One region of the Pseudoalteromonas sp. MMG022 genome, then DNA from elsewhere that is predicted to be linked to it. Evidence: predicted binding sites of a transcription regulator. Region 1 holds the regulator's gene; the other holds the start of a gene.

Evidence for each region. Region 1 encodes MetJ, which represses methionine synthesis genes. Its sites were predicted from a motif close to TAGACGTCTAGACGTCTA; they were not measured.
Region 2: a site for MetJ is predicted at 9,865-9,882, ahead of metA (homoserine O-succinyltransferase). Genes of this name have one in related genera too.

The regions. Positions count from the first base shown of each region.
Region 1 is NZ_JAKFZQ010000014.1:46,190-58,080, forward strand. It holds gene L1070_RS13560 (PBP1A family penicillin-binding protein) at 1-1,814, shown strand, start outside; gene metL (bifunctional aspartate kinase/homoserine dehydrogenase II) at 1,865-4,213, opposite strand; gene metB (cystathionine gamma-synthase) at 4,218-5,441, opposite strand; gene metJ (met regulon transcriptional regulator MetJ) at 5,723-6,043, shown strand; gene rpsQ (30S ribosomal protein S17) at 6,478-6,735, opposite strand; gene rpmC (50S ribosomal protein L29) at 6,735-6,926, opposite strand; gene rplP (50S ribosomal protein L16) at 6,926-7,339, opposite strand; gene rpsC (30S ribosomal protein S3) at 7,353-8,054, opposite strand; gene rplV (50S ribosomal protein L22) at 8,067-8,399, opposite strand; gene rpsS (30S ribosomal protein S19) at 8,412-8,690, opposite strand; gene rplB (50S ribosomal protein L2) at 8,707-9,531, opposite strand; gene rplW (50S ribosomal protein L23) at 9,549-9,851, opposite strand; gene rplD (50S ribosomal protein L4) at 9,848-10,450, opposite strand; gene rplC (50S ribosomal protein L3) at 10,468-11,103, opposite strand; gene rpsJ (30S ribosomal protein S10) at 11,131-11,442, opposite strand; gene plsB (glycerol-3-phosphate 1-O-acyltransferase PlsB) at 11,793-11,891, shown strand, end outside.
Region 2 is NZ_JAKFZQ010000008.1:9,065-20,955, forward strand. It holds gene hrpB (ATP-dependent helicase HrpB) at 1-2,164, opposite strand, end outside; gene L1070_RS09110 (ABC transporter permease) at 2,508-3,851, shown strand; gene L1070_RS09115 (FtsX-like permease family protein) at 3,863-5,077, shown strand; gene metH (methionine synthase) at 5,170-7,800, opposite strand; gene L1070_RS09125 (homocysteine S-methyltransferase family protein) at 7,810-8,865, opposite strand; gene metA (homoserine O-succinyltransferase) at 8,855-9,802, opposite strand; gene L1070_RS09135 (cupin domain-containing protein) at 9,973-10,293, shown strand; gene L1070_RS09140 (hypothetical protein) at 10,318-10,710, opposite strand; gene L1070_RS09145 (hypothetical protein) at 10,873-11,724, shown strand.

The DNA.
Region 1 (11,891 bases):
CAATTCGCAACCCAAGACGCGCCAAGCTACGTCGCAACGTGGTTTTAGGCAGAATGCTCAATGAGAAATACATTACCAAAGCACAATATGATGATGCTCGAAGCGCGCCAATCACCGCCCGCTTTCACGGTGCTGAAATTGAGCTATATGCACCTTACATAGCAGAAATGGTGCGTAGTTATATGGTGGAGACCTACGGAGAAGATAAAGCATACAACAGCGGCTTTAAGGTATTTACTACGGTTGAGTCTTCCATACAAGAAGCTGCGCAACAGGCATTAATCAACAATTTACACAGTTACGATATGCGTCATGGCTACCGTGGTCCAGAACGCATACTTTGGAGTGCGGAGCAATCGCCACTAAGCACCAACGAGATCTTAGGTACACTGCGCAAAGTGAAGGAAATTGACCCTCTAAAAGCTGCTGTTGTGGTAGATGTTGCTGAACAAAGCGCCACTGCACTGTTGAAATCAGGTGATTACATAACCCTCCCTTGGTCTGGTTTAAGTTGGGCGAGAGCCTACATTTCAGATACTCGTCAGGCGCTACCACCACAAACAGCAACCGAGATACTCACACCTGGGATGCAAATCTGGGTGCGTCAATATGAGCAGCAATGGCAACTTAGTCAGTACCCAAGACCTGCCAGTGCGTTAGTGTCAATGGATCCACAGGACGGGCGCATAAAAGCCCTTGTGGGTGGATACAGCTTCGCACAAAGCCAATATAACAGGGCGACCCAAGCCAAACGACAAGTCGGCTCTAATATTAAGCCTTTCGTATACTCCGCTGCATTTGAAAATGGCTATACGCTAGCAACCATCATCAATGATGCGCCAATTAACCAATGGGATAAGAGTGTAGGCGTGGCATGGCGTCCAAAAAATAGCCCTGAAGTTTACAATGGGCCCATTCGTATTCGCCGAGCGTTAGCGCAGTCTAAAAATGTGGTATCAGTGCGCTTACTTAAGGGGGTTGGGCTAGAACGCACCGCCGATCACCTACTGAAGTTTGGCTTTGCAGATCAAGATATTAATCGTAGCGAATCGCTAGCGCTAGGAAGTGCTGCCATTACTCCTTTAGAAATGGCGCGAGGCATGAGTACCTTTGCAAACGGTGGACACCTGATAGAGCCATATTTCATCCAAGAACTACAGGATGCATTTGGCAATACTCTGGGTAAAGCCGAGCCGCTAATCGCTTGTGACGAGCAACAATTGGAAACACATCCACAGCGCTGCGCTGCGAGGGTAATTTCTGAACAGAATGCCTTCTTAGTCGCAAGCGCCATGCACAGTGCAATCTGGGGCGGCGGCAGCTGGCGTCATAAAACTGGTTGGACAGGCACTGGTTGGCGTGCACAAGCGTTGAAACGCCGTGACTTGGTGGGCAAGACGGGCACCACAAACGATTCTGTTGATACGTGGTTTAGTGGCTTTAATCGCAATGTACTAACCACGGTCTGGGTCGGCTTTGACGATGCAGGTAAACCGCTGGGACGTGCAGCTTATAACTCAAACCTTGATAGTAATCAGATTGTTGGGGCTGAGTCAGGGGCAACCACAGCACAACCTGCATGGGTTGAGTTTATGCGCGCCGCACTGGCCGACCAGCCAGTGGCACCAATAGAGCCACCTCCGGGTTTGATCTCAACGCGTATTGATTTGAAAACGGGTCTTTTGAGTAACAAAAATGATCACACCAGCCGCTTCGAGTACTTTGAGTCAGGCACGGCACCGACTAAATACGCGTTGGACGAGGATAACAACACACCGTTTGACGATGAACCGATACAAGAAGAGCTATTTTAAGCATTAAAAAAGGCGATAGAAATATCGCCTTTTTTGTATTTCCCACAGGTTCACTTCAGCCTTTGTGTCAGCCAGTATAAATCGGAATGGATCCCAGCTGCTGTGACTTCTTTCCCCGCACCAGGACCTTGCAATACCAAGGGATTACTCTCATACCAGATGCTCTTAATGACAAAGATGTTGTCACCTGGCGTTAGGTGCGCAATGGCTGAGTCTTTTGCAACAAAGGCGATACCCACTTTAGCGCTCACTTTACCTTGTTCATCTATACTCAAGGAACCGGTGTAACGTAGCACTTGATTTTGCGCTTTTGCTTGTTGATATTGCTCAGCGTAGAAGGCATCAAGTTGCTCACGACGCGTCAGGAATTCATCCCAACTGCCTTGCGCCATATCTTCAGGCATAAGTGGCTGCAACGCGATATCTTCTAAATCTAACGTTAGGCCAATGTCGCGTGCTAAAATTAGCAGCTTGCGCTGCATGTCTCTGCCAGATAAATCTTCTCGTGGATCGGGTTCCGTATAACCCATTGCTTGTGCTTGTAAGACCAACTCAGAAAACGCTGTAGAGCCATCAAAGCTGCTACATAACCATGAGAGTGTCCCAGAAAACACACCATCTATCTGCGTTATCTTATCACCACTGTGCTGCAAATCAGCTAAAGCAAAATTAATCGGTAACCCCGCCCCAACACTGGTGTTATAACGCCAAAATAGGTTACGCTCGGTTAGCTGCTCACGTAGGTTCTGGTACCAAGTATTGTCTGCTGTGCCTGCGTACTTGTTGGCACTAATCAAATGGCAATCTTGCTTAATAAACTGCGGATAAAGATGACTGAATGCTTCACTTGCGGTGATATCTATCACTACCTTATGTTCGTAGTCTAACTCGCCAATTCGCTCAATTAACTCACTATTTGCATAGTCAACTGCTTCATTTTGCCATTGCTGTTGCCAAGTATCTATTGCAATGCCGCTAGCCGAAAACAACATTTGCCCAGAGCGAACCAAAGCAACCACTTTAACGTCAAACTGCTGTTTTAGATGAGCAACTTGACGCTGACACTGTGCTACAAATACCTCACCAACGTTACCTAAACCAGCAATGATCACGGCAAGCTCTCGGCCTTTGTTCACTAACTTGTCATGTAAGATGGCCAGCACATCGCTATCAATCGCTTGGTCGGTTAAAAACAACACATATTCATCATCGCTGTGTAAAAACCTCACAACCACATTTTGTTCATTCAGTAACTGTGTAGCTTGCACCTGTAGCTGAGCAACATCGCTTGGCGCAGCAACCACAGCAAAGCCTTGTAGCGCACTTTCCACGATATTTGCGCGTCCCGATAATGCTTGCAGCACTTCGTGTGTATGCGCGGCAGGAACCAGTATGTAACATTCGCCTTGCGCTATAAAATGATGAATGCTGTGCTGGATTAACTGGCTTAACTCACCCACTTCCCCCTGACGCAAAGCGTCCACTCTAATGAGATCCAAGTCTTCAAAAGTAGTGATGAAACGCTTTGCCTTGCTGTAGCCTTCTTTGACAATTTCAGTCGGTGACGCCTCTACATCAAAACTGCTACGTACTTGCAGTTTAATCTTGGTATTTTTCAAAGGAGACAAAGTTTTTGCATGTAGCACTGGATTGCCCAAGCGAGCTAATAGATGCGCCTGAGATCTACACACCTTGGGGTACTTTATTGCACTTGCAACCTTACGTGGGTCGGTGCTGAACACGCCCTGCGTATCCGTCCAGATAGACACCGCATCGGCATCAAGGTAGTTGGCGAGCAACGTCGCACTATAATCACTGCCATTGCGCCCCAACGTCACGGTTTGATGCTCCACATCGCTGGCGATAAAACCTGTGACCACAAATAACGCATTCGCTTGGAGCAACTCCTTACAAGCTTGTTTATTCTGTTGGTGTAACAGCTGGCCGTTGTGCAAAGTAAACAACTGTCTCGCATCAACGTGCTGAGCTGCAAACCCTAATTGTGTTAACAGGTACGCCAACACTCTTGCTGACCAAAGCTCACCATGAGCTAGCAAAGTGGCTTCATGTAACACCCCATGTTTAGCCTGTTCAGTAATGGTTTGTAGCTCATTATCTAACTGCGCGAGTAAATCGCTGCGATTGTGACCTACAAACAAGGCTGCGATAAGCTCACTTTGATGATTTTCCAACTGTAGTAAAATATCGCTGAACCCTTGGTTGTCATCTTGCTTATAGCTTTGCCAAAGCTTTACTAAGGTGTTGGTGGTTTTCCCTGCGGCAGACACCACAACACAGTCACCAGCTAGGCACTGGCCCAACACAATTTGCGCTACTGCTTGATAACGTGCGGCAGAACTTAAGCTAGAACCACCAAATTTATGTACAACTTTTGTCATCGTCTTACCACAATGCCGTATGAGCCGGCGTTAACTTAAATGCTTTACCTTCATCTGATGCGTGTGCAGATCCAGGCTGTACTTTTGCAAAGGCTTGTTCAAGATCCTTGACGAGATCCTCTACATCTTCAATGCCGACGGAAATACGGATCAAGGTATCACCAACACCAGCTTCTAATCTAGCTTGCGGTTCCATTCCTGCGTGCGTCATGGTCGCAGGGTGACATATTAAGCTTTCAACCCCACCCAGTGACTCAGCCAATGAGAACTGCTTTAAGCTCGTTAAAAACGCAGCAGAGTCCTTAAGACCACCTTTAATATCAAAGCTCACCATGCCACCAAAACCCGACTGCTGCTTCTTAGCAAGTTCATGCTGTGGATGAGACTCCAAGCCCGGATAATAAACTTGACTGACATAAGGAGACTGTTCAAGGTATTTCGCAATAACCAGTGCATTCTCTTGATGCTGCTTTAAACGAATATTTAAGGTGCGTAACCCTCTTAGGGTTAGGTAGCTATCAAAAGGCGCTCCCGTAATGCCGATATTATTCGCCCACCAAGCCAGCTCCTCACCCAGTTCTGCAGTTTTAGCAACAACCGCACCTCCAACAACATCCGAGTGACCATTAATATACTTGGTTGTAGAGTGCACCACAATATCTGCACCTAGCTTGATCGGATTTTGCAATGCAGGGGATAAAAATGTGTTATCGGCCGCTACCAGTGCTCCTGCTTGTTTAGCAACTTTGGCTACGGCCTCAATGTCAGTGAGTCGTAAAATAGGGTTGCTCGGTGTCTCAATCCAAACCAACTTAGGCTTTATCGTAAGGATCTGCTCATAACTTTGCGCTTTTGTAAGATCTAATACCACAAGCTTTAGCAACCCACGTTTTTGCAAAGAGGTAAATAAACGATAGCTGCCGCCGTAACAATCATGGGGGATCACTAAAGTATCATCATGGTTGAGTAGCTGAGTGACTAAGTGCACTGCGGCCATTCCCGTTGCAGTAATAATGCCTCGCTCTGCGCCTTCTAACTGCGCTAATGTTTGCGCCAAAATATCGCGGTTTGGATTACCGCTACGACCATAGTCATAATCACGTTTGGTATCAAAATCAGCAAACGAATAAGTCGTAGACAAATATAACGGCGGCACAACAGCACCGTGGTGCTTATCAGCATCAATGCCATAACGTACTGCGATGGTAGACTTTCCACTCTCACTCATATCATCACCTAGATAGTTGGATGTTTAGACGTCTAAAAGGTTAGATGATCAAAAGTTAGAAGTCAAAACATTTATACCTCTAAATGGCTATTTAACTAGTATTTGACTATCTTTTTTAAACCGATAAAATTTCGCCACTTAACAAACTTGTATTGCTAATAAGACTGCGTTTTTGAATAAACTATCATAGGTATATCTAGGAGTTTATGCCATATAGTGAGTAAACGCGTTGACGAACCCAGTCTTATTAGCATTCCCAACACTGAGGCAATAACAACACTATGGCTAAATGGAATGGTGAGTATATTCACCCATATGCAGAGCACGGTAAAAAATCTGAACAAGTAAAAAAAATAACCGTCTCTATCCCGCTAAACGTATTAAAAGTACTTACTGACGAGCGCACACGCCGTCAAGTAAACAACTTGCGCCATGCCACAAACAGCGAACTATTATGTGAAGCTTTTTTACATGCTTTTACTGGCCAGCCGCTACCCAGTGATGAGGACTTGAGAAAAGATAATCCTGAAAAGGTGCCAGAAGAAGTACGTAAGATCATGGAAGAGATGGGGCTTGAAGTACCCATCATCAACGAAGAGTAAACAACTTTCGATGAAGCCCTCTTTTTCTCAATAGAGCTTCATTAATCACTATTCATGCCAAAGTTTGTAGCCGTAGATAACAACATCTAGAGGCTACAACTTACTGGCGCAGCCATAGCCGAAAACGCCTATTATCGGTGCTCACAGCGCCTGCTCGCACTATTTAAACATAGACCAAAATACATCTGTATCGGCCTGACCCGTTGTTACTTTCTAGCCGAATAATTCTCACTGTATTAGATACTAACCTTTATAAATGCATGCTCTTGTTCAACCCCTTATATCCAGCCAACTAAAAGTTGAAAACGATAGGTTGAATTCGAGATATGTAAACAGGCCTCGGACACGAAATAAAAACATCGCCCAAAACGCAAAAAGCCCCGACCGAGGCCGAGGCTTTTGAAAACAAAGTTTAACTTAGTTTAAAACTAAAATTAAGCTTGCTTAGGACGTGAAACTACTTCAACTAAAGTCCATGATTTCTTTTTAGAAATCGGCGCACATTCACGGATAGTAACTGTATCGCCTGCTTTAGCAGTGTTGCTTTCGTCGTGTGCGTGCAACTTAGTTGTACGCTTGATGAATTTACCATAGATAGGGTGCTTCACCTGACGCTCGATAGCAACAACGATAGATTTGTCCATCTTGTCGCTTAGTACACGACCTTGAAGAGTACGGATCTTATCGCTCATTATGCACCTGCCTTCTGGTTGATAACCGTTTTAACACGCGCAATATTGCGACGTACTTTTTTCAGCTCGTGAGTTTGAGCTAGCTGACCAGTGCTCACTTGCATGCGCAGGTTGAACTGCTCACGTAGTAGCTCTAGAAGTTCAGCATTTAGCTCTTCTACGCTTTTGTCTTTAAGTTCGCTAGCTTTCATCACATTACCGTCCGAGTTACAAATGTTGTTTTGAAAGGTAATTTACGAGCAGCTAGGTTGAATGCTTCACGAGCAAGCTCTTCAGAAACACCTTCCATCTCGTAAAGTACTTTGCCTGGCTGGATTTCAGCAACCCAGTACTCAACAGAACCTTTACCTTTACCCATACGAACTTCAAGCGGCTTTTCAGTGATTGGCTTGTCTGGGAACACACGGATCCAGATTTTACCTTGACGCTTGATGTGACGTGTCATAGCACGACGAGCTGCTTCGATTTGACGAGCAGTCATACGACCACGACCTGTTGCTTTCAAGCCGAAAGAACCGAAGCTTACTTTGTTACCGCTGTTTGCAAGACCACGGTTGCGGCCTTTATGCACTTTACGGAATTTTGTACGTTTTGGCTGTAACATTAATCGCTACCTCTTACTTAGCACTTTTTTTGGCTTTCTTCGGCGCACGTTTAGCTGGCTTCTCTTGCTCTTGAACTAGTGGTAAACCACCAATTACTTCGCCTTTGAAGATCCAAACTTTAACACCGATGATACCGTAAGTGGTTAACGCTTCAGAAGTTGCATAATCGATATCAGCACGTAGAGTATGTAGAGGTACACGACCTTCACGATACCATTCAGAACGTGCGATTTCTGCGCCGCCTAGACGACCGCTTACTTCAACTTTGATACCTTTAGCACCAATGCGCATTGCATTTTGTACCGAACGCTTCATAGCGCGACGGAACATAACACGACGCTCAAGCTGAGATGCGATGCCATCTGCAACTAATTGTGCATCTAGCTCTGGTTTACGTACTTCAGAAATATTGATCTGAGCAGGTACACCCGCAATCTTAGTTACAGCTTGACGAAGCTTTTCAACGTCTTCGCCTTTTTTACCGATAACAACACCAGGACGAGCTGTGTGAATTGTTACACGGATTGATTTAGCTGGACGCTCGATAACGATTTTAGACACAGAAGCTGCTTTCAATTCCTTAGTAAGGTATTGACGCACTTTGTGATCGCCAAAAAGCTGTGCAGAGAAATCTTTTGTATTCGCGTACCAGGTAGAAACCCAAGGTTTAGAGATACCTAGGCGAATACCAGTAGGATGAACTTTTTGTCCCATTACTTATATCTCCTAGCTATCCGAAACCACAACAGTGATGTGGCTTGTACGCTTAAGGATGCGGTCTGCGCGTCCTTTAGCACGTGGCATGATACGTTTCATTGTAGGACCATCGTCCACAAAGATCGTAGCTACACGTAGCTCATCAATGTCAGCACCTTCGTTGTGCTCTGCGTTAGCAATAGCAGACTCAAGTACTTTTTTAACTAATACAGCCGCTTTTTTAGGGCTGTACGCCAGGATTTCTAGAGCGCGATCTACCGGTAGTCCGCGGATCTGATCTGCTACTAGACGTGCTTTTTGCGCCGAACCAGAGGCGAATTTGTGTTTAGCTAATGCTTCCATCATACCCTCCGATTAACGTTTTTTAGCTTTCTTATCCGCAGCGTGACCGCGGTAAGTACGTGTAGGTGCAAATTCACCTAGTTTGTGACCGATCATTTCGTCCGAAACAAATACAGGGACGTGCTGACGACCATTATGGACTGCGATGGTCAATCCGATCATATTAGGGATGATCATTGAACGACGGCTCCAAGTCTTGATAGGCTTCTTGTCACCGCTTTCCAACGCCTTCTCTACCTTCTTCAGCAAGTGTAGGTCAATGAATGGACCCTTCTTGAGAGAACGTGGCATGGCAATTCCTCAACTATTACTTAGTACGACGACGTACGATTAATTTATCAGTACGCTTGTTCTTACGTGTTTTAGCACCTTTGGTAGGCTTGCCCCATGGAGACACAGGGTGACGACCACCAGAAGTACGACCTTCACCACCACCGTGAGGGTGATCAACCGGGTTCATGGCAACACCACGAACTGTCGGACGAATACCACGCCAGCGGTTAGCACCTGCTTTACCTAGTGAACGAAGCATATGCTCAGCATTGCCTACTTCACCTAAGGTAGCGCGACAGTCAGACTCAACTTTACGAACTTCGCCTGAACGAAGACGTAGAGTCACATATTGACCTTCACGTGCTAGGATTTGAACGTATGCACCAGCAGAACGTGCGATTTGAGCACCTTTACCTGGCTTTAATTCTACGTTGTGTACAGTCGAACCTACAGGCATGTTACGCATCGGTAATGTGTTACCAGCTTTGATTGGTGCATCAACACCAGACTGGATCTGATCACCGGCTTTAAGGCCTTTAGGTGCAATGATGTAACGACGCTCACCGTCTGCATATAATACAAGAGCGATGTTTGCGCTACGGTTTGGATCGTACTCTAAACGCTCAACAGTAGCTGGAATGCCATCTTTAGTACGTTTAAAGTCAATTACACGGTAGTGTTGCTTGTGACCACCACCGATGTGACGAACCGTGATACGACCGTTGTTGTTACGACCACCTGATTTAGAGTTTTTCTCTAAAAGCGGAGCGTATGGCTTACCCTTGTGTAGATCAGGGTTAACCACTTTAACGACGTGACGACGACCCGCAGAAGTTGGTTTACACTTTTGAAGTGCCATAATTCTAACTCCCCTTATTACTCGGCGCCGCCGACAAAGTCTAGCTCGCTACCTTCTTTAAGAGTAACGTAGGCTTTCTTCCAGTCTGAACGACGACCGAAACGCATACCAGTACGCTTTGTTTTACCCTTAACATTCAAAGTACGAACACCAGTTACTTCTACTTCAAAAAGCTTCTCAACAGCAGCTTTAACTTCAGCTTTAGTTGCATCTTTAGCTACTTTGAAAACAATCGTGTTGTTCTCTTCAGCAGCGATAGTGCTTTTCTCAGAGATGTGTGGAGCAAGAATTACTTTTAAAAGACGTTCTTCACGGATCATGCTAGCGCCTCCTCAAGTTGCTTAACAGCACCTGCAGTAATAAGTACCTTATCGAAAGCGATTAGGCTTACTGGGTCAATGCCAGCTACATCACGAGTGTCAACCTTATAAAGGTTACGTGCAGAAAGGAATAGATTCTCATCTACTTCTTCAGTCACGATAAGCACGTCTTTAAGCTCAAGCTCTTTAAGCTTAGCTACAAGCTCTTTAGTTTTAGGTGCTTCTAAACCGAAGTTTTCAACAACCACTAAACGCTCTTGACGAACAAGCTCAGACAAGATGCTCTTAATCGCACCGCGATACATCTTACGGTTAACTTTTTGGCTGTGATCTTGCGGTTTAGCTGCAAAGCTCACACCACCGCTGCGCCAAATTGGGCTGCGGATTGTACCAGCACGAGCACGGCCAGTACCTTTTTGGCTGAATGGTTTCTTACCACCGCCTCTTACTTCAGAACGTGTCTTCTGAGCACGAGTACCTTGACGAGCACCTGCTGCATAAGCAACAACTACCTGATGTACTAATGCTTCGTTAAACTCACGTCCAAAAGTAGCTTCGGAAACTTCAAGCGCGCCAGCGCCTTTAATTGCTAATTCCATCACTAAATCTCCAGGACTTATGCTTTAACAGCTGGTTTAACGATAACGTCACCGCCGATAGCGCCAGGTACTGCACCTTTAACTAAAAGCAGGTTACGCTCAGCGTCAACACGTACTAGTTCAAGGTTCTGAGTAGTTGTTTGCACATTACCCATTTGACCAGCCATTTTCTTACCTTTAAACACCTTACCAGGTGATTGGTTTTGACCGATTGAACCAGGAGCACGGTGAGACAAAGAGTTACCGTGAGTAGCGTCTTGCATGCTGAAGTTCCAGCGCTTAACACCACCTTGGAAACCTTTACCTTTTGAAGTACCAGTTACGTCTACTTTGCTTACGTCGTTGAAAAGTTCAACTGTAAGTTCAGCACCTACTTCAAAATCGCCTTCACCACCATTTAGGCGGAATTCCCACAGGCCACGACCCGCTTCAACACCTGCTTTAGCGAAGTGACCCGCTGCTGCTTTGTTTACACGGCTTGCTTTTTTCTCGCCTGCAGTAACTTGAAGCGCTTCATAACCGTCTGTTGCGTCAGATTTGATCTGAGTAACACGGTTAGGCGTCGCTTCGATAACTGTCACAGGGATAGATACACCATCTTCAGTGAAGATACGTGTCATACCCACTTTACGACCGACTAGACCTAATGCCATTTTCCTAAAACCTCTCTAATCTTCCGATTAACCCAGGCTGATTTGAACATCAACACCAGCAGCAAGGTCTAGGCGCATTAGAGCGTCTACAGTCTTATCTGTTGGTTCTACGATGTCGATCAGACGTTTGTGGGTGCGGATTTCATACTGATCACGCGCATCTTTGTTTACGTGCGGAGAGATCAATACAGTAAAACGTTCAAAGCGCGTTGGTAGTGGGATTGGACCACGTACTTGAGCACCAGTGCGTTTCGCAGTTTCCACGATTTCCGCCGTTGATTGGTCAATCAAACGGTGGTCAAAAGCTTTTAGGCGAATACGAATGCGTTGATTTGACATTCTTAAACCTCAATTAAAAGAGCATTTAAAAAGAGCATAAAAAAACCACCAGAACGAAATAAATACTTAAATCGCTGGTTGTCTTCTTATTTCTACCATTGAATTCCAAATCGGAATTCCTGTTTAATTGGCTTGAAATCCAAGCCCTATATTTGCTTTCGAGCTACTTAGTAGCAAGAAAGTCCGCACATTATAATGAGATTGGTGATAAATGCAACAACTAATGCTAAGTTATTTTAAGTACTGACGTAGATTACTAAATAATCCGCACAAGTATGCGAGGCCACTAGAAATGGTCAGTCCAGTTAAAGCTTGCTATGCTATTGCAAATTTTTTGATGTGGTGTTGCCATGGGAATTGTTTCTCGAACCTTAAACCTGTTCGCTCATTGGGCTAATTTATTATTTGTAAAAACAAAATTATTACCAGACAACCCAATAGCGCAATTT
Region 2 (11,891 bases), on a different contig from region 1:
CCTGAAGCGGGTATTCAATCTTTATATTTGAGCCACTAGGCACTTGAATGCGTGGTGGTAAAATTTCATCTAATCGCTGTTGTTGGTGCCAATCCAGCAGGCCCTTAATAGCACTGGTCAAATCAAGCTTCTTTAACTCTATGAGCTTTTTGATATCAACAAGGTAAGGCGCTAACCAATCTTCAATACGATTTAAAAGCGCAGCTTCATCAAGGTTTGCAAACTCTTCAGGGTAGAAGCGCTGTGCCAGTGTCATACGGTTAAGTAGCGGTTGCACTTGCTGATAGTCATTAAACAGCGTCAAGCCATGCTTGGCGACTAAATTTAACCAAGCTTGTGTTCGCGCCTGCACATCCAGCGTTTTCGTGCTTGGTTTAGATTCAATCACCAAAGCGCCAAGTTGTACGCGTTGTTCGTGTATAAAGCGCTCGGCCTTTTCATCAAACTCACAAATGTCTTTTTCTTCAAATAAATGTGGCAGCGTTTGTTGTAAGCGTGCAACGTTAAGCTCTGTCGCGCTAAAAATACGCTGTCCTTTATGTCCGCCTAACGATGCAATGGCTAAGTAGTCACAATCTAACCAATGAGTTTCATGACTGTTCACGCCTGCGCCGTTGGCCAATACAAACCCCTGTCCTCGGCGTTTTGCTAATCTGTCAGGGAACGCCAGCGCAACAAGCAAGCTCAAATACTCACAGCTAAGCATTGAGCGCTCACTAATCTTTAAACGCTTTAACCATGGCCTTAACGATTGTGTAAACGACTTTTGAGGTTTCTCAAATTGACTTTGAAGAGCCACTCTGAGTTCCGGTGATCCAGTTGCTCTGCTTTCCAACAAAGCAACAAGGTAACAGGCTAAATGGCTAATGCCGGGGCTGTCTGCCTCCAGCGCTGTGGCTTTCAAAAGCATGTGAGCGAGGCGCGGTTCGGTGCCAAACTGGTGCATTTTACGACCAAGTTCTGTCACTTTTCCTGTTTCATCAGTTGCTTCGAGCATGCTAAGTAAGCTATGAGCTTGCTGTAATGCCCCAGATGATGGCACATCTAACAAAGGTAGTTGTTCAACCTCTGAACCCCAGACTTTAGCTTCAAGAACTAGGCTGGCAATGTCTGAACTTAAGATTTCGGGCACGTCATGTTTGTCTCTGCGCTCAAACTGCTCATGTGATCCAAGTCGATATACGACCCCTGCTTCAACCCTGCCCGCACGACCAGCCCTTTGTACCGCTGATGAACGCGAGATCGACACCGTTACAAGTTCCGTTACGCCCGTTTTTAAATTGAACTGTGCAGCGCGGCGCTTACCACTGTCTACAACAATACGAATGCCTTCTATGGTCAATGAAGTTTCTGCGACATTGGTGGTGAGTACCACTTTACGTAACCCATCTTTTGCTGGCGCTATTGCCGCTTGTTGTGTGGCTTTGTCCTGCTCACCAAACAAGGTGACAACTTGCGTGTCTGCAGCCACTTTATCAGTAAGACTTTGATATAAAAAGTTAATCTCTCTTTTGCCTGGTAAGAACACCAGTACACTTCCCGTTTGCTGTTGTAGTGCGTTTAGTACCAAAGAAGGCATAGCTTCAAGCCATTTGGCTTCATCACGCAAGGGCTGATAGATTTCACTCACGGGATAACTGCGCCCATCTGATGCGACTACGGGGCAGTCTAAAAAGGCTTGATAGCGCGTGCTGTCCAGCGTTGCCGACATCACGAGAATTTTTAGATCGTCTCTAAATGCGCCTTGCGTTTCCAACGCAAACGCCAATGCCGTATCCGCAGCCAAAGAACGCTCGTGAAACTCATCAAAAATCAGCAAATCGATACCAGTCAGTTCCGGATCCGATTGTAACATTTTTGTTAAAACACCTTCTGTAACGATTTCTAATCGCGTATGCGCCGATACCGCGACTTCATTACGAATTCGCAGGCCAATACTGTGCCCTAGTGCTTCATTTTGTTGCTGCGCCAGAAACTGCGCGATGTTACGTGCCGCAAGCCGTCTTGGTTCAAGCATCACAATATGCTTAAAACAGTTATTTTTCATTAAATTAAGCGGTAACCATGTGGATTTTCCGGCCCCAGGTGGGGCCTGAAGTAGCACGGTACTATGTTGCTGCAACTGAGCAACTAACTTCTCATAAATAGCTTCGATGGGTAACACAACAGCACTCGTTATAATCTTTTTATTAATATTAACATGTACGACTAAACAGGTATAACCATGACTCTTTCAGACGAGACAACAATCGATAGCCTAACTTGCTATCTTTAAAGAAAAAGATTATTTTTTCATAAAAATTTCCGTATAAATAAATAAATCACACATTTAGATTAACTTTTGGTTATTTTTTTGTAAAAATAAGATATCGGATAGACACCTATATCCAGAAAAAGGAACTTTGACTACTTTTAAGGAAAAGTGATGAGGATCAAGCCGTCGGCAAACTTATACGATGTAACGTGCAAATGCTCATGTTTTATTTTTCTGAGCGTTAAGGAGCACCATGGTTAATTATTATTTCAAACTAGCATGGATCAGCATTCGTAAAACCCCTATGCTCAGTTCTCTCATGGTACTTATTATTGCGATAGGCATTGCCATAACAATGATCACCTTCACGGTGAGCTACATGATGTCAAAACATCCAATTCCAGAAAAAGCCGATACACTTCATCTTGTTTATTTAAGCAGTTGGTTTTCAGAACAACCCTACAGTGAATACCAAGGCAAAGAAGAAGCGCCCCATAGGATCACTTATCGCGATGCAGTGAACATAACCGCAGCAAACAAACACAGCGATTTGGTTAAGTCGCAAACTCTTATTGCGGATCACAAGGCACTCATTCGTACGCCATCACAAGCAAAGTCGGAAGGAAAAATGCAGTATATGTATGCAACGACCAACGACTTCTTTGATATGTTCAATGTGCCATTTTTATTTGGAACGCCTTGGTTAGACAGTGCAGACGAAAATGGCGAGTTTACAGTCGTGATCAGCAAAGCGCTCAATGATAAGCTCTTTAATGGTGAAAATTCTGTTGGCAAGCAACTATTGATGGATCAACACTCGCTCACTATCTCAGGTGTTTTAGACAGCTGGAACCCAACGCCTAAATACTTTTTTTATTCGTCCTCCGCATTTAAAAAACCATTGGATATATACATACCAATAAAAACCAAGATTAACCATGAGTTGTATCTAAGCAGTAGCTTTTCAATGTATTGCGGTATTGCACCAGAGAATCCAAGCTTTAAAACAATTTTAGAGTCAGAATGTGTTTGGATGTTTTTATGGGTAGAGCTGAATAATGCCAATGACAGGCAAGCATATACAAGCTTTCTACATGACTACGATGCACAACAAAAGCAACTTGGTCGATTTCCAAGAGATTTACCAAGCTACACACGCAATGTTGAAGAGTACCTAGTCCGTGAGGAAGTCGTTCCAGATAACAGTAAGGTCGCAGTTTGGCTTGCCTCGGCCTTTTTGATTGTTTGTTTACTCAATTGTATGAGCTTGATGATAAACAAGTTCCACAACAAGAAGGGAGAGATTGGTTTACGCAGAGCAGTCGGAGCCAGCAAGCAAGATATCGCCATTCAATTTGGCTGTGAAACAGCACTTATAGGCTTACTCGGCGGTATGTTAGGGTTATTGCTGGCGCAATTGGGGTTAAAAGCTGCGCAAAACGTGTTTCACTTTATCAACGCAAGTGTCATGCAAATGAATAGTACACTGGTCATTGTCACTGTCGTACTGGCGGTATTATCTAGTTGCCTTTTTGGCCTTTGGCCCATTTACAGAGCAATGCAAGTACAACCTTCCAGCCAACTAAAGAGCTTGTAGGAGCAATAATCATGAATGACATTATGCCTATTCTAAAGTCTCTTTATCAGCGTAAGGCCCCGACATTACTTCTGGTTTTACAGATCTCAATCACCTTGATGATTCTAGTGAACACAATTTTTATGCTATTACAAAAGTGGGACAACATAAACACCAGTACAGGCTTAGAGGAAAAGCATACCTTTTCATTTACCACGAATATTCAAGGCGATAGAAGCGAAATTGCCAACTTAATCAAACAAGATATCGAGCGTATTAATCAATTATCTGCCGTACAAGTTGCTTCCAGCGTTTCAGACATTCCTTATACTTCTTGGGGGTCAACAACGCAGATAGGCCTCCCCCCTTCTCCAGAAGATGCGCTGCTAAGAGCCGGATATTACGAAGGTGATTACAATGCGTTAGAAGCTTTTGGGCTAAAACTTATTGCAGGTGAATGGTTCAAGCCCAGTGATATTTTTTACTATGAACACACCAGTACCAATACTCAGAGAATGCCAAAACTCATTATTTCCAAAGCGTTGGCGGAAAAGCTTTACCCTGATGACTGGCGAGAAGCTTTAGGGAGTACGATATATTCTGGAATGGATGCCTGCACCGTTGTAGGCATCGTTGAAAAACTACCCAGCGCGTGGAACTGGTGGAAAAACAACTGGCACACAGTATTAAGCAGTGGGAACTATATTGACTCAGAACCGATTTACATGGTCAGGGCACGCCCAGGTATGCGCGAACAAGCAATGCAGCAAGTTTCAGAGCTATTACTGCAAACCCCCGGTCGATGGCTGGATAATATGGCAACGTTTGAGCAAACTCGTAGCAAAAGCCATCAAAGTGATTTTGCTGTGGTAGTCACGCTTATTGTGTTGGTCGCTATTTTGAGCACAGTCACCGCGTTCGGGATTTTTGGCCAAGTGCGCTACACCATCATCACCCGTAAGAAACAAATTGGCACGCGTCGTGCGCTTGGTGCCAGTCGCACACAAATATTGCGCTACTTTATGCTTGAGAGCCTTATCGTAACGAGTGTGGGAATAGGTATAGGTGTACTGTTATCGCTTATTTGTAACACTTATTTAATGGTGTTATTTGAATTACCACCCATTCCTGGTGACTACTTGATAGTCGGCGCGTTGGCTATGTTAGGGATAGGACAGCTCGCCACTTTACAACCTGTCTATCAAGCCAGTTTGGTCTCTCCCGCCATTGTGACTCGCATGGGCTAGCTGTGCTAACTAACCTCGTGTGTTAGTAAATTAAAAAAGCGCTTGATTAAATCAAGCGCTTTTTTAAGGTTTAATGGCAACTTTTAGAACGGCTACGCCTCGTAGCCAAGGTTTGGTGACAACCAGCGTTCAGCTTCTGCCAAGGTCATTCCCGTGCGCCTTGCATAGTCTTCAACTTGATCTCTTTGAATACTTGCCACCGCATAGTACTTTGACTCAGGGTGAGAGAAGTACCAACCTGAAACCGCCGCCCCGGGCCACATGGCGTAGGAGCTGGTTAGCTTCATACCGATGCGCTGTTGCGTATCCAGTAGTTGCCAGATTTTCTTTTTCTCGGTGTGCTCAGGACAGGCTGGGTAGCCAGGCGCTGGACGAATGCCTTGATAGTTTTCACGGATAAGTTCTTCATTACTTAGACTTTCATCGGGAGCATAGCCCCAGTAGTGCTTGCGCACTTGTTCGTGAAGATATTCCGCAAACGCCTCTGCCAATCTATCAGCAACCGCCTTAACCATGATCTTGTTGTAATCGTCGTGTTTAGCATCAAACGCCGCAGCTAAATCATCTTCTTCCAAGCCACCGGTTACCGCAAATGCACCAAAGTAGTCAGCAACCCCTTTAGGGGCGATATAATCTGCCAAACAATAATTCGGAAAATCTGTTTTTTCCGTCTGTTGGCGTAGATGGCAAGATAAAGCGTGCACTTGAGTACGCGTTTCATCGGTGTAGATCTCAATATCATCCCCCACTCTGTTAGCAGGGAATAAGCCTATGACACCCAAAGGCTTTAGCGCCCCAGTTTGTTCAAACTCATCCAGCATCGCATTAGCATCTTCAAATAGGCTTTGTGCCTGCTCTCCCACAATTTCGTCATGCAGGATTCTGGGGTATTTACCCGCCAGTGACCAAGTCATGAAAAACGGCGTCCAGTCGATATATTGGCGAAGTGTTTTGATACTCACATCAGTGAACTCAGTCACGCCTAATTTTTTAGGTACTGGCGGAGTGTAGTTGTCCCAATCAAGCTTAATGGCATTGTCTCGCGCACGTTGCAAAGTAACAGGTTTTGAACGTGGCTTCTTGCGCGCTTGTTGCTCCCTGACTTTGACATATTCTTGGGCTGTTTTTGTCAAAAAGTCTGCTTTTTGCGTCTTGCTCAATAAGTTCGAGACCACGCCCACTGCGCGGCTGGCATTGTTTACGTACACAACCCCTTTGTCGTATTGAGGTTCGATTTTCACCGCGGTGTGCGCTTTGGAGGTGGTTGCTCCACCAATCAACAATGGCAACTCAAAGCCACGTCGCTTCATTTCTTTGGCAACGTGTACCATTTCATCCAGTGACGGCGTGATCAAACCAGATAAACCAATCACATCCGCGTTTTCATCAATGGCGGTTTGCAAAATCTTTTCCGCAGGCACCATTACCCCAAGGTCAACCACTTCATAGTTGTTACACTGCAACACCACCCCGACAATGTTCTTGCCAATATCATGCACATCACCTTTGACCGTTGCCATGATGATTTTGCCGTTCGTTTCACCTTCTTGCTTTTCTGCTTCAATGAAAGGGTCAAGGTAGGCTACAGCGCGCTTCATCACACGCGCTGATTTAACAACCTGAGGTAAAAACATTTTACCTGCACCAAACAGGTCACCAACGACGTTCATACCATCCATCAACGGCCCTTCAATAACCTCTATGGGCTTTGCCATGCCTGAGCGACACTCTTCAGTATCTTCGTCAATAAACTCGGTAATGCCCTTAACCAAGGCGTGCTCCAAACGCTTAGCAACGGGCCAAGAACGCCACTCCAAGTCTTCCACTTTTGCAGCCTGCGCCATTCCTGAATACTTTGGCGCAAGATCAACTAAACGTTCGCCCGCCTGAGGGTCTTTGTTAAGGATCACGTCCTCAACTGCGTCTCGAAGCTCTTTAGGAATATCGTCATATACCGCAAGCTGACCTGCATTAACGATACCCATATCCATGCCAGCTTGAATCGCGTGATACAGAAATACCGAATGAATGGCTTCACGTACAGGGTTGTTACCACGGAATGAAAAGGAGACATTTGACACCCCACCGGAAACCTTACAGTGAGGTAGTCCGGCTTTGATCCGCCTTGTGCCTTCGATAAATTCAACAGCATAGTTATCGTGCTCTTCTATCCCCGTTGCCACAGCAAAGATATTGGGATCAAATATAATGTCCTCTGGTGGAAAACCAATTTGATCGACCAATATACGGTAAGAGCGCTCACATATTTCAAATTTACGCTGTGCAGTTTCGGCTTGACCTACTTCGTCAAACGCCATTACTACAGCGGCTGCACCAAAACGTTTGATAATTTTGGCTTGACGAATAAAAGGCTCTTCACCTTCTTTTAAGGAGATTGAGTTGACGATGGCCTTACCTTGAATGCATTTTAGACCCGCTTCTATCACCTCCCATTTCGAGGAGTCAACCATAATAGGGACACGTGAAATATCAGGCTCAGATGCAATCAGATTTAGAAACTTCACCATGGCCGCTTTTGAGTCCAACATAGCTTCATCCATGTTGATATCAATCACTTGCGCCCCGTTTTCTACTTGTTCACGGGCGACTTCCAAAGCTGTTTCGTATTCTTCCTCTAATATCAGGCGCTTAAAACGCGCAGAGCCAGTGACATTGGTACGTTCACCAACGTTTGTAAAAATGGCTGTAGATTGTTGCGTCATAAGTACTTCCTAATTCAAATTACATGCTTCTAAACCAGCTAAGCGCATGCGCACTTCAAGCTCAGGCAAACGCCTTGGTGCAACCTGTGCAAGACCATCAGCGAACGCTTTGATGTGCTCAGGCGTTGTGCCGCAGCAACCACCAACAATATTGATTAACCCTTCCTTACCCCAGTCAATGATTTCTTTCGCCATTTCAGGCGCTTCTAGGTCATATTCACCAAATTCATTCGGCAATCCAGCGTTAGGGTGAACAGAAGTAAACGTTTCGCAAACCCTTGATAGCTCAACAACGTACTGACGCAACAAATCAGGTCCTAACGCACAGTTTAGACCAATTGATAAAGGCTTAATATGACGAATCGAGTTATAAAATGCCTCGGTTGTTTGTCCTGACAAGGTACGCCCTGATGCATCAGTAATGGTACCTGAGATCATGACCGGTAGCGTTACACCTGCGCGTTCAAACGCTTCTTCAACCGCAAATGACGCGGCTTTTGCATTGAGTGTATCAAAGATGGTTTCAATCAGAATTAAATCTACACCGCCTTCTATTAACGCAAGTGTTGACTCAATATAAGCGTCAACTAACTGATCAAAAGTAATGTTGCGATAACCTGGGTCGTTAACATCTGGTGAGATTGAGCAGGTTTTAGAAGTAGGCCCCAGCACCCCCGCCACATAACGCGGTTTATCTGAGTTGCGTGTGGTAAACTCATCACACAACTTGCGCGCCAACTGGGCTGACACTAGATTAATTTCTCGACTAACGCTTGCCATGTCATAGTCTTCCATCGAAATTGTGGTCGCGTTAAAAGTGTTGGTTTCAATAATATCTGCACCCGCTTCTAAAAACTGACGGTGTATTTGTTCAATCACCTCAGGTTTAGTAATGCTAAGTAAATCGTTATTGCCTTTGACAAGCACATGCCAATCTTTAAATCGCTCACCTCGATAGTCGTGTTCTTCCAGTTTGTATTGTTGGATCATGGTGCCCATTGCACCATCCAAAATCAAAATACGTTGTTTTAATGCCTCAGTTAAGGCGGCGCGTTTATTCGGCATAATTGTTAGTCCTTACATCTTGGCTAACGAGGTTAATGTCATAAGGTGTTGTTTGGTAAACGTAGTAATTCAACCAATTGGAGAATAACAAAAAGGCATGACTTTGCCATGTTTTCGATGGCTTTTGCGATGCATCATCGTTTGGAAAATAGTTCTCTGGTTTTGGGGCATCGGCTGACTTTTCCAAGTCTCGCTGGTATTCTTTGAGTAAAGTATCCGCATCATATTCTGGATGACCGGTAATATACACCTGACTTCCAGATACATTCTTAATGAGATAAGCGCCGACAGTTGGTGAGCCAGCCAGTACCACAAGATCTCTTTTTTGGGCTATTTGTTCTGGGCTAAGGTGGCCAAAACGAGAATGAGGTACCAAAAATTCGTCATCGAAGCCACGAGTCAGTGCACCATGTTCAAAATAGCATTGATGCTTAAATACACCACTTAGCTTTTCAGCTCTGATCTGACGTTTCAAACCATGATGATGAAATAACCCAGCATGCGCCGCCCAGCAAGAAAACAAGGTTGAAGTAACGTGGTGCTCTGCCCAATCAAAAAACTGCTGTAATTCTTGCCAGTAGATCACATCTTCATATTCTAAGTGAGCCAATGGCGCGCCTGTGATGATTAGCGCATCGTAATTTTGATCTTTTACATCTGAAAAATAGCGATAAAACATATCTAAATGCTGTTCAGAGTTGTCAGACGTGCGGTGCGTATCTAGACGCAGTAAGTCTACATGGACCTGTAATGGAGTATTAGCCAGTAAACGGATGAATTGCACCTCAGTTTCAACCTTGTTTGGCATTAAATTTAATATCGCCAATCGCATTGGACGGATTTCTTGGGTCTGTGCACGACTTTTTGGCATCACGAATACATTCTCTTGACGCAAACGAACAATTGCGGGTAATTCGTCTTTTACTGTAATTGGCATACCTTACTCCCAAGTATAGATTTAGCTGACATTATGAATGGAATTCGAAAAATATCAACCTCTAGATGTATAGACGTCCAAATATTTTTATCGTCGATTCAGCTTCACCTTTAAAAGCTGAACACATAACGCTAAGGTATCACTTAGAAAGAAAACCTAAGGACAACATCATGTTGGAAAACTTGCTCGCAAATTTACCGTTGGACACAAGCAAAGAACACTTTGAAGATCTGTTATCAGCTAAAGACGTTCGGATTGAGAGAATTGTGTCTTACGGCCAAACGTCACCGGACTCATTTTGGTATGATCAAGATGAACATGAGTGGGTTTTGGTGCTATCCGGCTGTGGTACAGTTGAGTTTAAAAACGGTGAAAAACATAGCCTAGAGTGCGGCGATTTTCTAAATATACCTGCATATACTCAGCATCGCGTAAGCCATACAGCAACTTCTGAGGCGACCGTCTGGCTCGCTATTTTTTATCGCGATTAGGCCACCGCCGCCAAAAACTTGAATTTATACCTGCGCTTCTAAGAAATCCATCGCGGTTTGTTCGCGGTGGTCAATTTTACCGTCCGCAGCACACACTTTGTGTACTATCTTAAGGGCCAACTCACGCATCGGTTGGTCAATGATAAATTTCATTCTGTGTTGAATAAATGCTTCTGTGTCATCGCTTTTAACCGCATGAACACACTTTCCAACCATGTCAGAGATGTAATTATCAAGGCTGACCGCTGAGTTCCAATTTAACGTTGCTGCCCATTTTCTCACAACATGTAGTTCAGATTCACAAACGCGACCATCAACGGCCACGAACAGAAGCGCTAGATCCAGTAATGATTCCTTTTGCAATTGTTCAACGCAAATGCCACTGTCAAAGTGATTGAGTAATTGTTCGAATTTCATAAGTCCTTGCTCCTTGAAGTCAATAACCGAGGTACATAATCACTTCATGACCATCGTGCTCTCTTTACCATATTAGACAAAAATCCAAATGTCACATTAAAAACTCTCAACATCCCCTGTTGAGCTACACTTAAGGCAAGTACTGACGATTTTGGAGGTGGCATGCGAGGTTTATGCACCTTGTTTTTTATATTACAAATCAACACAGTGCGGGCAGTCACCATCCCAATCACTATCGAAGCAGATATTTTTAATTACGCACAAATTATTTTGGCGGATCAGTCCATAGATACTGTGAATGACTTTCACCATCCACTGTGTCAAAGAGACGTTGTTGAGTTTGTATTATTACAAAAAGCGCTCAAACTCGGCGGCATGGAACTTAAGTTTAAGTTTGAGCTGGGAAATTATGATGCCCGAAACATTAAACTGTTAGTTGATGGACTATTGTTGGTTAGTTTCGACACGCTGTGGTATCAAGAAGCCCAACAACACATTGAGCGGTTATACATTTCTGATGCAATTATTCGTAAAGGTGAGTATTTTGCAGGCCTGTATACCTCCGCCAAATCCGTTTCTGACATCAAACACAAGATTGGCGAAGACTTATCACAGGTTTCTGTTATTTCAAGCCAAGCTTGGCATACCGACTGGGTTACATTGTCCGCATTAAACCCAAAACAATTACATGAAGAATCCGATTGGATAGTGATGGCAAAGATGGTCAGCCGAAGTTGGATTGATACCATGTTGGTGTCATTCAATAACACCATTCCTTTTGAGTACAAGGGCGTAGACTACAGAATTGTTGCAATTGAAGGTATCAAGGTTCCACTGCAAGACAGCCGACATTTTGTTGTATCACGCCTTCATCCGCTCGGTGAGGCCACCTTCAACGCGCTACAAGTTGGTATCAAGCAGTTACGAGCTTCGGGCTTTATTGAGCAATCATACAAACAGTGCGGCTTCTTTAATCCACATGTTGAAGCTTGGCGCCCATTAACACCAAAATAAAAATCCCACTTAGTATGGTTAATGCCATTCGCTTAAGCGCCTATGACTTTAGTTAGGAAGACGACATGTTTGTTTGAACAATGCGGTCTTCCTAATCGGTCTTGCCATTGTGAATGTGTTTCAGAATTTCATCACCTTAAACGAGTGCTGTTAACTTACGCATAGTG